Regions from separate parts of the Priestia sp. Y58 genome, predicted to be linked through region 2. Evidence: predicted binding sites of a transcription regulator. Region 2 holds the regulator's gene; the other holds the start of a gene.
What was found. Region 2 encodes LexA, which represses DNA repair genes until DNA is damaged. Its sites were predicted from a motif close to CGAACATATGTTCG; they were not measured.
Positions count from the first base shown of each region.

Region 1 (3,440 bases), on a different contig from region 2:
CAGGAATTAAGCCAAGCGAACATCAATTAGCTCGCTTAACCTCATTTTATTCTTTAACTCAAATACGTCATCAATGAAAGTAAATAAATTCCCAAGAGAATCAACAAACTGAATAACTCCTGTTTCCGTTATACACTGCCCATGCTTGTAATACGTAAGGTACACTTGTTTATTTGTATGTAAGGCTTCAATTAAAGTGAAATTCTTCTGTTAAAACAGGTTGATCTACCTTTAGTTGCTTATTTATAACTTCCTTTAATCCTATGTATTGCTCGGGCATAGTGGCGAATGGACGCCATTTTTTCATTCATCTAGATTCCATATCTTTTTCCTCCTTAGGATTTATGGCCACCTATAAGGCCGTTTCGATAACGAGCTGTTGAATAAGGAAGGTGACTAGACGCACGTAGTACACTATTCTTGCCATAACGCAGCCGAATGTCATCAATCGTTTTGGCAAGAGCATAGGCTCTTTCACGTTGATCAATGTCCTCAAATAAGCTCATTTGCTCCTCTTCTTGAATGCTTGTGTTGGATAATGAAATGCCAATGGAGCGAATCGGCATGCCACTATCATATGTATGTAAAATGGTTAAACAATATGGAAAGATATCCTGGCTTAAGTTCGAAGCTCTCCCCATTTTCTTTTGTCTGGAGAAGCCTCCACCTGTTTGTTTGCTGTAGCTAATGGATAAATGAATCGTTTGAGCCACCACTTGATGCATGCGTAAACGGAAACATACATCATCCAATAGCTCCAACAGCAATAACTCCACTTCTTTTCGGTTTGTATAGTCACGGAATAAAATTTGACTCTTTCCAAAGGAACGAGAGCTAGGAATATATACATCAGAAATGCGACTGTAATCAATGCCATTCGCATTTTGGTGCAACTCTTCTCCTAGTATGCCAAATTCCTTTCGTAACATCTCTTTTGAAGAAAAAGCGAGTTCTTTGATAGAGTGAATACCCAAACGATTTAAGCGTCTTTCCGTAGCAGACGAGATCCCCCAGAAATCCTTCATCGAATGAATGGACCACAACTTAAAGGGAATATCCTCATATCGCCAATAGGCAACTCCTGTTGGGCTGTTCTTGGCTTCATGATCTAAGCTCACCTTCGCCAGTAAGAGATTCGGACCGATACCTGCGGTAGCTGTCAGCCGTGTCTTGCGATAAATCTCGTTGATGATTCTATGGGCCAGTTCTTCTGGTGTTTGAGCGAATAAATGCAACGAAGCTGTCGCATCAATAAATAACTCATCAATGCTATACGCATGAAAGTCTTCAGGAGCCACATACTGTAACACCAAACTTGAAATATAGTTCGAAGCCTTAATATATCTCTCCATAGATGGATTCACCACATGGATATCTTTCCTTTTAGGAATGTCGAAAAGACGACTTCCTGTTTTGATCCCTTCTTTCTTTAATAAAGGTGTGGCAGCTAGCACAACCGATCCTGACCTTTTGATATTCCCCACCACCGCAAGTCTTGTTTTCAACGGATTTAACCCCCGTATGACAGAGGAAACCGAGGCAAAAAACGATTTCATGTCTATACAAATAATCACTCTGTTTGGTAGCTGCCTATCATCCATTAAAAGAACTCCTTAAATTAAAGAACATTTGTTCTCTATATTATATACGAACAAATGTTCTTTAATCAATAAAAACTCTAAAGTTTTCCCGATTATTGCTATTAAATAGCAGTTTCACCATTCTAAAGGATAAGTTCATAAGTAGATTCATCCATCAAATTAATAAATATAAAGAACTACATACAATCCTTTTTGTAGAAAGAAGTGGTAGTATGTATTTAGAGGAGGGATTTTATGGTTATTGATAATTACAAGGTAATAAAAGTACTGGGGTCAGGTAGTTTTGGAACAACTTATTTAGTTGAAAAAGATAATAAGCCTTATGCGCTAAAGCTCATTCGTGAAAATATGATGGCTATGCAAAGCGACGGAGTGAAAAGAATAGAAAGAGAAATTAGAATATTGAAGAATATTAAGGGAGAAGGAACTGTAGATTACATTGATGATGGTATCTATAAAGATGGTTTAGAAAGTTATCGTTATATTGTGATGGAATATGTCGAAGGTATAAGTATGGAAAAATTCGTACGAGACACAGGGGCATTATCTGTCAATGGCGCATCAACCTTAATATTAAACATTTTTAATGCTGTAAATGAGATTCATGAAGCTGGGATTATTCATCGAGACTTAAAACCGGAAAATATTATATTAGTAGACGAAAAAACTTTTCAAGTTAAAGTACTAGATTTCGGAATCTCGAAGCTAATTGACGCTAGTTCACTTACGATTACCGGACAAGGTATGGGAACACTCGCTTATATGGCTCCTGAACAACTAAGTTCTGCAAAAGACATTGATTATCGGGCAGATTACTATTCATTAGGAGCCATCTTTTATGAATTACTTACTAATGAAAAGCCCCTAGAAATGTCTAATCAGCTAGAAGCTATGTTTAAAATTATTAATGAAAAACCAGAACCGGTCATTAATAAAGTGCAGAATATTCCTCTTGAAATTTCTATAATGATTGAAACATTACTTTTAAAAGAACCGTATAAAAGAAATTTAACTCTAGATAATATAAGATCAACACTTAACAATTGTATAAAAAGAAAACAAGAGAAAACTTTTAATTTCAATTATAAACCTAATTCACTTGAACTCATCATTGTATCTCAAAATAACGACTCAAAGTTAATTAATCAAATTTCCAAAGAAAGCGATTTAGATGGAGTAGTTTTCAATGCTCCACAGTTAATATTCTCAGATAAAAATTATCAATCACTTCGCGGAGAAGATACGCGGTTGTTAATTGATCCTTATACACAAACGCTGGGTTATTCAGCATTTACAAGCAAGGAAACGTATAAGAAATTACCTTACGTTATAAATACTTTAAAAAAAGAAACACCAAAAGATTTTAGGTTTGCTTCAGAGATTGAGAGAAGATCGAGGGCAGTTTTAGATTTTCAGCTAAGTTATAGCCCAGATGTTCTTTTAGCACCTTTCCATTTCTACAATTCAGATAACGATGATTGGATCAGAGTGGATTACAACATCTATAAGGAGTGCAGAGCTTATTTAAGTTCCATCAACAGCAATAAACCCTTATATTATGGAATTTCACTAAATATCGATAAGTTTGAGGATACAGATTCAATTGATGATTTTGTCAATTTTATTTCGGCAGCTCATCCACATGGCTACTACCTGCAAGTAGCTGGAGATTTTGCTTCTTTGAACAGCAATCACTATTATGCTTATGCTTATTTGGTTAAATTATTATCTTATAGCAATAAGGAAATCATTGTTTCACGGACTAATGACTTTTCTTTAGGGTTACTTGGAATAGGAGCAAATACTATAGCTACAAGCTTAGGTCAAGGAGACAGTTTT
Region 1 covers NZ_JAKWFL010000012.1:46,941-50,380, forward strand. Annotated here, with positions in the region: gene MMB68_RS24730 (Y-family DNA polymerase) at 336-1,601, opposite strand; gene MMB68_RS24735 (serine/threonine protein kinase) at 1,836-3,440, shown strand, end outside.
Region 1: a site for LexA is predicted at 1,649-1,662, ahead of MMB68_RS24730 (Y-family DNA polymerase). Genes of this name have one in related genera too.

Region 2 (3,440 bases):
TGACCTTCTGTGCGAGAGCTAATTTCTAAAAATAAATATTTACCTGAAAATACGGTAATAGAGCGGATTAGTCGTTCAATGCCCTCTGAATTTTTATGAAACGTGAGCTGAGAATACTCATAAGATAGTTTTAGCAACACGATTTTATAGAAAAAATGTAAAAATAAATTATAGTAATGCTGGCCAAATAGATGATTCATCAAAAGCTGATCCGTTTTAGAGTCTGCCGATTTAGAAATACATGAAAACACATGGTCTGTTATGACGTAATAAGTTTCAGGAGCCCACCTTTCATACACATGTTTAGTATTATACGTTTTAATATACTCATGATTGTGTGCAGAAATAAACGCTTTCCCGTCAGGCGTATAGCTATTTAGCTGCCCAGTACGAAATAAAGTTGTGGAATTAATCTCTTGCTCTTTATTTACCGTTACATAACTTAACACAAACATCCGTTCATCGATAAAATAAGGAAGGCTCCCAACGTGCTGTTCACGCGTGGCTTCTTTCTTGATGTGTTCGTTCAAAAATGGCGCAAGCTGTGAAAAAATATAATCTTGTACTTTGCTATAGCGATGATGTTCATAGGTAATGGTGGATCCATGCTCTTCAGCAAGCTTCGGTTCTAATACACGAAAATGATTCATGAATTCTAAAATATCATCATAGGTATAATGATCATGGCTCATCTCAGTGCGAATGGTCATGACGCCAATTTCAAAAGGACATAAAAAAACATCCACAGACAGCACGTTGCTAGACACGGTGGTGGAGGAAGTGTGTAACGTAATGGTATGGTCTATTTTTTTGGAAAATCGAAGCAACCCTTCTTTTTCGCACGAGTCAGGGAATAGAATACATTCAATGTAAGGAAGAAAATATTGATCCAGGCTATCATGAGATACGTAATACTGTTCTCCGTAGTATTCTTTTTCTAAATGTTTGTTTTGAATGGAAAAAAACTCGAACAAATTTTCTTTCAGTGCATGAACAAGCTGCTCTTTATTTTTTCGATCAAAAGAAAAAGGAAAAAGAAACATGTTCATTGCTTTGGTAGGTACAATGGTTTGAAATGATTCTGTTTTCCTTGGTGTATTGGTCATAAACTACATCCTTCTTATGGTCGGTTGTATTTCCTTGTAAGAGTCGCGGAAATGCAGATAGAAAGTAAAAAGTGAAACAAGCTTTACAAAAACCGTTCTACCTGCTTGCGATGATTCAACGTATCATTTATAATATGCCAATTTTTTTAGAAAACAAACGTAAAAAAACCAACTAACATCATGATTAGTTGGCTTTACATACAGTGTCTGATTAGTGAATCGTGCGATATACACCAGTTACTTTTCCTAAAATCGTTACGTGGCGAAGAATAATAGGCGCCATCGTTGAATTTTCAGGCTGTAAACGAACGAAATTTTCTTCTTTGAAGAAACGTTTTACCGTTGCTTCGTTATCCTCGGTCATAGCGACCACAATATCTCCATTATTAGCCGTTTGCTGCTGACGTACGATTACCATATCGCCATCTAGAATACCTGCTTCAATCATACTTTCTCCCATAATTTCAAGCATAAATACATGATCATCTGGAGAAACGAATTTATCTGGAAGAGGGAAATATTCTTCCACATTTTCAACGGCTGTTATAGGAAGACCCGCTGTTACTTTACCGATAACAGGAACATTAATGACATTGCTTTTAGGGATGTTTACTTCATCTAGTTGAAGAACTTCGATTGCTCTTGGTTTTGTTGGATCTCTGCGAATTAACCCTTTGCTTTCTAAACGAGCTAAATGCCCGTGTACAGTGGAGCTAGAGGCTAATCCTACCGCTTCCCCAATCTCGCGAACAGAAGGCGGATAACCTTTTAATTTTACTTCGTGCTTAATAAAATCTAGTATGTCTTGTTGACGTTTTGATAGCTTCATATTTTTCACCTCGATTTTAGCTATTCTTTAGGTGAATTATACCACGTGATGTGTCAATATACAAACATAAGTTCGAAGAATTCCATTGACAGAAACAAATGTTCTCAATAAAATAAGAACATATATTCTGATAGGGGGATCATAATATGCAACAATTCTTACATTCTATGAAACATTACGCTATTTTTTTTGCAGTTATCGCTGCACTTACATATGTATTGACGCTGGTTTTAGGAGCGGATAAAGTAGATTTAGACAAATATTCAACGGTTACTATTACAAAAGGAGATACGCTTTGGGACTTGTCCAACAAGTATCATAATCACCATCATTTGACCACCAATGAATTTGTCAAATGGGTTGAAGACGTCAATGATTTAAACTCAGATACTGCCCAGTCTTTATCACCTGGAGATAAATTATATATTCCTGTTTTAAAAAAAGAGTTACATAATCAAGTGGCAATTGAACAGTAGTGTGTAACGGCCGTTCCTGAATATTGTTAGAAGCCGAAAAGGTCGTGATAAAAGTGGACGCCATTATTTATTGCCGTGTCAGTACGGATAAAAAAACCCAAGAAACATCTTTACAGCGCCAGCAAGAAGAATTAAAAAAGCTTGCTGATCTTCACCATCTAGAGGTGAAAAAAGTCGTGATGGAAAAAGCAAGCGGATATGATGTAGACAGAGAGGGTATTTTGGATGTTCTTCATACAATGAAAGAAGAGAAAATATCCGTGCTGCTCATTCAAGACGAAACACGATTAGGCAGAGGAAATGCCCGAATTGCGCTGCTTCATGCTTTTCATAAAGAAAATGCTACCATCTATACGATTAGTCATCAAGGTCAGCTTCAGCTTTCAGAATCTGATTCAATGGTGTTAGATATTATTAGCTTAGTGGAAGAGCATCAGCGGAAATTACATAATGCTAAAATTAAAAGAGGAATGAAAAGAGCCGTAGAAAACGGTTATCGTCCGCAGAAAAATTTAAAAAATCAAGGAGTTAACTCGGGAAGGGAAAAAAAAGAAGCGCCGATTGAAGAAATTGTCCGCCTTCGTCATAACGGCTTAACCTTTGCTGAAATTTCAGTTACGCTAAAAGGTTTTGGTCATAATATTTCAAAAGCGACGGTACATCGCCGCTATCAAGAGTACCAAGAGAGTGCTCAATCTCTTGATAAAACGAAAGAGATTTAGTAAGATGACTACATGTTGCCGGAGCGGTTCGGTAATTTTAATTATTGATTATAAGGAGATAGGTTTTATATGCTATCAAAAGATAAACTTGCTCGTATTAATGCTCTTTCAAAAAAGGCAAAGGCTGAAGGGCTGACAGAATCTGAAGCGAAAGAACAGCAAGAGCTACGTCAGGAATATTTAAAAGTTTTCCGACAATCTATGACAAATCACCTTCACACGATTAAAGTTGTGGACGAAGAAGGTAAAGATGTTACGCCTAAGAAGTTAAAAGAGAGTAAAAAGAAGCGTCTTCACTAAGATGTTC
Region 2 covers NZ_JAKWFL010000001.1:301,798-305,237, reverse strand. Annotated here, with positions in the region: gene MMB68_RS01690 (magnesium transporter CorA family protein) at 1-1,106, opposite strand, end outside; gene lexA (transcriptional repressor LexA) at 1,318-1,935, opposite strand; gene yneA (cell division suppressor protein YneA) at 2,082-2,411, shown strand; gene MMB68_RS01675 (YneB family resolvase-like protein) at 2,465-3,133, shown strand; gene MMB68_RS01670 (DUF896 domain-containing protein) at 3,203-3,433, shown strand.